Regions from separate parts of the Pseudoalteromonas sp. NZS71_1 genome, predicted to be linked through region 2. Evidence: riboswitches for the same ligand, from Rfam matches in the RefSeq annotation. Region 2 holds a riboswitch; the other holds the start of a gene.
The links. Region 2 has a riboswitch for lysine ahead of dapA (4-hydroxy-tetrahydrodipicolinate synthase). Riboswitches for the same ligand answer to the same signal wherever they lie in the genome.

Region 1: another riboswitch for lysine. It lies ahead of lysC (lysine-sensitive aspartokinase 3); the one in region 2 lies ahead of dapA (4-hydroxy-tetrahydrodipicolinate synthase).

What each region holds. Positions count from the first base shown of each region.
Region 1 covers NZ_JADYXM010000014.1:4,985-9,413, reverse strand. Annotated here, with positions in the region: gene I6F43_RS16505 (hypothetical protein) at 1-271, opposite strand, end outside; gene nhaD (sodium:proton antiporter NhaD) at 494-1,741, shown strand; lysine riboswitch at 1,843-2,015, shown strand; gene lysC (lysine-sensitive aspartokinase 3) at 2,091-3,494, shown strand; gene I6F43_RS16490 (4'-phosphopantetheinyl transferase family protein) at 3,583-4,341, opposite strand.
Region 2 covers NZ_JADYXM010000010.1:60,580-65,008, forward strand. Annotated here, with positions in the region: gene I6F43_RS14490 (PLP-dependent decarboxylase) at 1-484, opposite strand, end outside; gene I6F43_RS14495 (2,3,4,5-tetrahydropyridine-2,6-dicarboxylate N-succinyltransferase) at 484-1,224, opposite strand; gene dapA (4-hydroxy-tetrahydrodipicolinate synthase) at 1,240-2,124, opposite strand; lysine riboswitch at 2,315-2,515, opposite strand; gene I6F43_RS14505 (DNA-3-methyladenine glycosylase I) at 2,708-3,403, shown strand; gene I6F43_RS14510 (protein adenylyltransferase SelO) at 3,415-4,429, shown strand, end outside.

The DNA of each region.
Region 1 (4,429 bases), on a different contig from region 2:
GCTCTTCTTGCAGTAAAAACGTAGCAAAATCGGCAATGGCACGATTTATTTCAAGCTGAGAAGATTTAGCCAGTGGAATTAAAATATCTTGGTTTAACAAGCGATTTGTTTCTTTATAAATGCGTTCGTTTGACCACGTAGGCTGCTTTTGCTTAATCGCGTTTTGTACGTCTTTTAGGCTAAAGTCAGCCATTTTAAAACGTTTAAATAATAGCGCTAATACACCCCAATGTTCGGTTATGGTGTTTAGCAGCTTTTTAGCTGGGATCATAAGAGGTTACAACATCCTAGTATTTTATTATTGAGTTCTTTTAGAAGACTCATTATTACGTATTTTTAATTAACCTTGTCTGTATATAGTATTCGTTTTTAAGACCATTTAATAATAGTTTTTGCATAGAGGCAGTGCTAAAATTCGCGCCGAAAATAGGCACATGAAATGGAATGTTATTTGTGTGTTCTTTAAAACTATATCAAAGGTTGTTTAACTACCATGGTTTCCTCGATTATTCTAACCCTGATAGCGATTGCATTTTTACTGATCGTTATAGAAGATATAATCCATGTTAATAAAGCTAAAACCACGCTGTTTTTTGGTACGCTTTGCTGGATTCTTCTTTTTATATACCCCCTACACGGGCAAAGCCCCGATACGATTCAACACCTTTTAAACGAAAATATTTTAGAAATTGCCTCTCTATGGCTATTTTTAATGGCTGCAATGACCTTTGTAGCGTATTTAAATTCAAAGGGGTTTATAGAAAATATTGTGCACCGTGTTATGCCAAAAAGTATTAGCGAAAAAAAGCTCATGTTTTTGGTGGGTGGTTTTGCATTTTTGTTTTCGTCGATTTCAGACAATGTAACAGCTACGCTTATATCGCTTGCGGTTGTGATGTCGTTAAAACTTGAACCTAAAAAGCTCATTAAATACGCCACGCTTATTGTATTTGGTGTTAACTCAGGTGGGGTATCGCTAATAACAGGTGACGTAACCACACTGATGATATTTTTAGATGGCAAAGTAACCATTGCTCATTTATTACTACTTATAGCGCCAGCTCTTGCAAGCGTTATGCTGCTAGCTGCGTTACTGTCTATAGGTATGAAAGGGCGTGTTGAGTTTGCTGGTGCAGGTAAAACCCGCATTGAAAAAACCGACATTACCATCGCCGTTATATTTTTATCTACCGTAGTGAGCACACTTATGCTGAGTGTAGTTTACAGCGTACCGCCTTTATTAACCTTCTTGTTTGGCTTATCAGTGATGTTTTTAGTAGCGCAATTTTTAATGCGCAAAAAAGACATTAACAAAGACATAATCGATTTTGTTCGCGATATAGAATACGACACATTATTGTTTTTTGTAGGTGTACTTTTACTTGTTGGCGCACTTAAAGAAATTGGTATGTTGAGTAAATTTACCGACCTATATACGGTAATGGCACCTGAATACGCAAACTACTTAATGGGCATATTATCAGCAGGGGTCGATAACGTACCGCTTACTGCTGCTTTATTAAAAGCCGATATAGTAATGAGCCAACAACACTGGTTGTCGTTTACTTATGCAACGGGCGTGGGCGGTTCAATGCTTATCATTGGGTCGGCTGCGGGCATTATTGCCATGAGCAAAGTTAAAGCGCTTACCTTTATGAGCTACTTGCGTTTATCGCTGCATTTATTAATTTGCTACACGGTTGGATATGCGGGCTCGTATTACATGGGCAGTTTTATTTAACTCATAAATTATTAAATGCTTGACAGCTAGACGTCTAAACGATAACTTTCAAAGCCCCGCTACTTAGTGGGGTTTTGTTTTATTAGCCACTGGTTAATAAAGCATTCAGAAGAGGTGCGATACTTAGGTACTTAATGTTAGGCGACGAAAGCCGATGATCATTAAGGAGGGAAGTACTCGCCGAGGAAAATAATGGTACGTCGTCATTATTTTTCGGTTTATGGGGCTGAATCCTCAAAACTGTCACCAATATAGGTGGAGAGCTTCTGGCAGTGGACTTATCTTCAAGCATTCCTTTGCCAAGTTCTTCTTGTTTTATTGCGATTTGGATATCGCGAAAGGAGACTAAATGACTACCCAATCAGCGCCACAAACAGTGCCTCAAACAGAGTTAAGCGCAAAATCAGATTACATCGTTGCCAAATTTGGCGGAACAAGTGTTGCAAACTTTGAAGCGATGAGTCGCTGTAGCGAAATTATTGTTGCAGATAAAAGCGTACGTATTGTTGCCGTGAGCGCTAGTGCTGGCGTAACTAATCATTTAGTTGCACTGTGTAAATCAAGCATTACCTCAAGTGAGCGCCAAGAGCACATAAACGGCGTGCTTGCTATTCAACAAACTATTTTAGATGAGTTATCGCTAGATGCCGATTTAGCGATTGGCTTTAACGAAACCCTAAAAGCATTTCAAACATTGGCTCAAGAGTCACTAACAACCGATCAGCAACACGACGAGCTACTTAGCTTTGGTGAGCGTTTGTCGTCGTATTTATTTGCTCAGGTGCTGCGTTTACAAGGTTTAAATGCCGATCGCTTTGATGTGCGCAAGGTGCTTAAAACCGACAGCCAATTTGGTAAAGCAACGCCTAATGTTGCAGCCACAGCTCAAGCTGCTAAAGAACATTTAATCCCGTTATTAGACGCTCAAGTAATTGTGACTCAGGGCTTTATTGGCAGTGACGAATACGGCCAAACAACAACGCTTGGACGTGGTGGTTCAGACTACAGCGCTGCATTATTAGCTGAAGCAATCAACGCTAAAAGCGTGCATATTTGGACCGACGTAGTAGGTATTTTTAGCACCGACCCGCGTTTGTGCTCAAAAGCGACGCCTATTGCACGTTTAAGTTTTGACGAAGCCGCCGAAATGGCAACCTTTGGCGCAAAAGTATTGCACCCAGCGACTATTTTACCAGCGAGCCGTAGCCACATTAATGTGTTTGTAGGTTCTAGCCGAGAGCCTGAGCGTGGCGGTACATGGATTGAGCGCGAAAAATCGCAGCAACCAGGTATACGCGCAGTAACACAACGTAAAAACCAAATATTGCTTACGCTTAAAAGCCCAGAAATGCTACTAGCAAGCGGCTTTTTAGCACGCGTATTTACACTATTAAGTGAATACAATATATCGGTAGATTTGGTAACTACATCAGAAATCAGCGTAGCTATAACCCTTGATAACGCGCAAAACGCATCGCGCCCAGAGCTTGATCAAGAATGCCTAGATAAGCTTGCAGAGTTTTGCCATGTTTCGGTAGAAAACAACCTAACACTGGTGGCACTTATTGGCTCTGAGATTCAATTACGCCAACACGAAATGAACTTAATGAGTGTACTAAAAGACTTTAACATTCGATTAATTTGTCACGGTGCTAGTAAGCACAACCTGTGCTTTTTAGTAGAGCAAACTGAGTCAGATAACGTAGTACAGTCTATTCATAGCCGTTTATTAGAAAACGATTTTGCTGCGTAAATAATTTTACTATTAAGAAGCGGCTATTCAGGAAAGTGATTTATTAAAGTTACCTAGTAAAATCAGTTAATAAAGTTACTTAACAAAATCACTTAACAAAGTCGGTTAATAAAAAGCATCGCCAGTCGATGCTTTTTTTATGCACCACACTCACATCAAAACAAACATTGCTGTCACTGCTATCAGCTACAGTAACGCGATTACTGCAAGCACTCAGCTTTGCACTATGTAATTCGTCAAACACATTGGGGCTAAGTAATTTTGCAATAGGGCGGCTGGTGGCTTTAGCAAGTGACTCTTTTAATGTCCAAATTCTAAAAAACGTATCTGCTTGGGCTTGGGTATTAGTGGGCTCGGTAATAAGTGTAATTTCATCATTATGATAAAAATGCTTAGCGAGCTTTTCAAACGGGCGCTTTAGGCTTACTTTTTCAATATCAAAACCAAACTCACTTTTATCAAGATTTAGCGCAACCCCAACTAAACCATGCGAGTGTGAAATACAGGTATTTATAACATCACCACTCACATGTATTTGCAGCTTTGAGCTTGCTTCGTCAAATTCTGTACTCATTTTATTAAGCGCTACGTGCGCATATTGCGGCTGCGCTATTTTAATAAGGTGTTTTAACAATAACCGCGTCGCTAAATACTCTTGCTTAGCTTGCGGACTTTTACGGCGGTTTATAATAGTTAACTCAAATGGGCTTAAGCAATCGGGCAAATTAAAGTCACTAAGCTCAAGTGTTTTAGCATTAAATAATAAAATACTGTTACTCGCTAAAGACAAATTTGCCAATTGAGTTGAAGTAATACTCAAGGCGTTTTTAAAATAGTGTTCAGTCATAAAAGCCCTAAAGCAAAAGAAGTCGCTGATATTGTGAGCGGTTAACGCCACTAACAAAGGCTGGGTACAATTTTATTACTCAGCTGGC
Region 2 (4,429 bases):
CAAACGGCGTAAGGCTGTCGCCGCCCAGTGGGTTTTTTTCACCCTCAGGCCAGCGTAATTGCACTCGCAGTAATACTTGTAACTGCGTATTTTGTAGTTGCGCTTGTTGGTTTAACCAACGTACTTGATTGAGGCTTTCGGCTACGAATATACGCACGCCGCGCTCAATAAAGTGTTTAATTTGTTTAGGGCTTTTTGCAGGCCCTGTGTTGAGCACGCGCTGTGAGCTAATACCTTGTGCTAGCACTTGCTCAAGCTCACCTTTACTTGCTACGTCAAAATTAAAACCAGCGTTGTCTAAGCTTTGAATAATTTTAGACAGTGGATTTGCTTTTACCGCGTACCACAGTTTTACATCGGTTTGCGCAACTAAACGTGCAAGATGCGCGTTTAGTTGATCTAGGTCGTAAACAAAAAAAGGTGTATCAAGTTGTTGTGTAATTGTATTTACAGCGGTTTTGATAGGCGTGCTCAAAAAGCTCATTATCGTAAAACCTCTTCAAGTAATAATGATGCATCGCTTTTTTCGTCGCGGTATTTAACTATTAACGCACACGACATGCTTAGGCCTTGCTCGCGCGCCCACTCGTTTGAAGCAGGGCGAGAGCCCGGTATTACAATGGCATATTCTGGGATTGGCTCGCCTTTATCAAGTTGGCGCTCGTTTACGCAGTCGTATACCGGAATAGTTGCTGATAAACGCACGCCTGGGGCAAGTACTGCGCCTTTTTTAATAACTACACCTTCAACAATAATACAGCCAGCGCCAATAAAGGCGTCGTCTTCTACAACTACTGGGCTTGCACCAATTGGCTCAAGTACACCACCAAGCTGCACTGCAGCACTTAAATGTACGTTTTTACCTACTTGTGCACACGAGCCAACTAATGCGTGGCTATCTACCATTGTGCCTTCGTCGATGTATGCACCAATGTTTACATACGCTGGTGGCATAATAATCGTGCCTTTAGCAACATAAGCACCACGGCGAACACTAGAGCCACCTGGCACCATACGTACGCCATCGTCAGTACTAAATTCTTGTGGAGCTAGGTTATGTTTATCAACAAAGCCGCCTGCAAACTCAGTATTAGTGCCATTTTTAAAGGCATCCAAAATGCCTTGTTTTACTTCTACGTTAGCTTGCCATTGGCCGCTTTCGTTTTGTGATGCTGCGCGTACTGCGCCCGATTCTAAATTATTTAATAGTTCTAACCAGCTCATTATAAAAACCTGTATTTAATGCCAAGATAAAATGGTGTTGTTTGCAGTTGTGATGCAATCGGTTTGAGTTAACTCAAGGTGTGTTAAAGGTGGACGAAGTTGCGGGCTGCTTAAGCGACCTTGCAAATGCATCAATACCTTTACGGGAATAGGGTTTGCGACAGCAAATAGGCTATTAATAGCGCTTGACCACTGGGCAAATAAATTAGGGTGTTGGCCACTTAAGCTGCGTTTAACAAACTCGTGAGTTTGTGCGGGCCATGCGTTTGCAGCTACCGATACTAACCCTTTTGCGCCGGCTTGGGCAAAATAAGGCATTAGCGCATCGTCACCACTAAATATAGCTAAATTAGGCGCCGCTTGGCGGTAAGCTTCAAACTGAGCAATGCTGCCGCTCGCTTCTTTTAACGCCCATAAATTTTTATTGTTTTGTAAGTTTTGAATTGTTGCCGTTGGGATGCTAACAGCACTACGCCCCGGTACGTTATAAAGCATACACGGGTGAGCACTTGCATTAAGTAGGCTTTCAAACCAATGAGTTTGGCCTATAGCGCCGGGCTTTGCATAAAGGGGTGAGCCAAGTAAAAAGCTATGAATTGGGAGTGTATTACAGTAGTTAACCCACTCAATTTGTTGCTTTAAGTTACTACCACCCACAGCAACCATTAATGGGACCGCTGGTTTTAGCTGGCATACGTGTTCAACAATTGCTTGCTGCTCTTCTTGCGTTAGCGCCAAGCCTTCGCCCGTACTACCAAGTAGTAGAATACCGTTATGTGCCGCTTCTTGCTCGCTAACCAGCTTAGTTAACGTGTTGTAGTCAACATCGCCGTGTTGATCAAATGGCGTAACAAGCGCGGTCCACAATGAGTAGTCGTTTAAATTGAAGTTGTTGATCATCTCTCACGAACTTATAATTTGTACCAACTTTATTAAAAACGTGATCATTTTAGCGATAACTAATTTAATGCAATTGATATTATTCGAAGAGTTAAAAAGCTTTATGGAAGGAGCCGCATTAACGTCGTTCGAACTAATAATTCGAAGAGCGAATGGGCTTAAAATAATAGGGCGCACGGCCTTAATATTTAAGACCAGAAGCTCTCCACCAAACTAATAAGCTGCTTGTTATAAGCAGCTATTGGTGACAGTCGCTAGGGTTCAACCTAGTCGCCCGAAATAAACACTTCGCAAAAGTGATTACTTCTCGGCGTTAATTCCCCTCACGTATGCTCACTGGAGTTTGCGCTCCTAACATACGCTACCTGAATAACGCACCTCTTCTAGCCCTTTGCACCTGTTTGTAGAGTAAAAACTTACAAACCGCTGCAATTTAAATAGGGTAATTACGGCGATTAAAGCATTTTAGCCGTCTAGGTGTCAAGCGACTAAATACATATTCATTCATCCATAATGGGAGTGGTTACGTATTGGGTGCTTTTCTCGTACACTAGCAATATAAGTAGTGAGGTATTTAATTAGTATGGAAAAATTTAGCGATATTTATAAGCGAGCGGTAGAGCGAAAAGGCTCTGAAAAGATGCTTAAGTTATTACTTGCAAAACCGCTATCTAAAAAACAACTAAGCACGTTAAGTGACGACGATTGGCTTGAAGAATTTACTCGAAAAGTATTTCAAAGCGGCTTTTATTGGTCAGTAATTAATAATAAGTGGCCGGGCTTTAGAGAGGTTTTTTGGGATTTTAGTGTTGATAAATTATTAATGATGCCACCCGATATGCTGGAACAAAAAGCAACGGATGAGCGAATTGTTCGTAACTATAAAAAAGTAAAAACAATTACCGAAAATGCTTACATGATCCACGAAATAGCACAAGAACATGGCAGTTTTAGCCAGTTTGTCGCTAATTGGCCAACAGACGATATTATTGGTTTATGGGCGTATTTAAAAAAGCATGGTTCGCGTTTAGGCGGAAATACAGGACCTTATGCGCTACGAGCACTTGGTAAAGATACTTTTTTACTATCACGCGATGTAGAGAATTATTTGCGTGCTCATAAAATTATAGACGGCGGCTTACAAACCAAAAAATCACTGAGTGCAGCCCAAGCCTTTTTTAATGAAATGCAAAAGCAAAGTGGTTTAAGTATGCAAGAGCTAAGCTTAATTGTGGCCTATGGTGTAGGTGATAACCGCGTGGGTATAAGTCAGCAATAATAGGAATTACCATGAAATTAGTGCCAAGATACACAGATATTGCGGAAAACTTCGCGATAGAAGACTTCCCTGCAAGTGTTGCCTCTCCTCAGTTATTGCTGTGGAACGAGAGCTTAGCAAAAGAGTTTAATATTAATGTTGCAGCTGATTTGCGTGCTAGCACTTTTAGCGGTAACGAAAAACAGGCGATTCCTGCAGTAGCACTTGGTTACTCTGGGCACCAATTTGGGCATTTTTCACCACGTTTAGGCGATGGGCGAGCGCATTTGCTGGGCGCTATTAATGATGGTAAAAACCAGTTGTGGGATATTCAATTAAAAGGCTCTGGTGCTACTCCTTACTCAAGAGGGGGAGATGGGCGTTGTGCTCTTGGTCCTGCTATTCGTGAATACGTAATGAGCGAGGCAATGCATGCACTAGGCATTAAAACCACACGCTGCTTAGCGGTTGTTGGTAGTGGCGAAACGGTTTATCGTAATCCGCCACAAGCAGGCGCTATAGTTACTCGTTTAGCAACGAGCCATATTCGCGTTGGCTCGTTTCAATATTTAGCGACGCAAGGCGATGTTGAAGGGCTTAAAAATTTAGCCGATTTAGCTATAGAGCGACACTACCCAGAAATAACCGATACAGGATCGCAGCGTTATTTAGCATTTTTAGGCGCTGTGATTAAAAACCAAGTTAAGCTAGTTGTGAGCTGGATGCGTGTTGGCTTTATTCATGGAGTAATGAATACCGATAATACGCTAGTAAGTGGAGAAACCATTGATTACGGCCCCTGCGCCATGATGAATAATTTTGATTTTGATACTGTATTTAGCTCTATCGACAAACAAGGTCGGTATGCATTTGGTAATCAACCTAATATAGCTAACTGGAACTGTGCTCGCTTAGCTGAGAGTTTAATACCACTTATTAGCGATGATGACGAGCAAGCGGTTGCATTAATGACGCCATTTATTAATAGTTTTGCTGAGCAGTTTAATACTGAGTTTACGGCTATGTGGGCACAAAAACTGGGTTTAA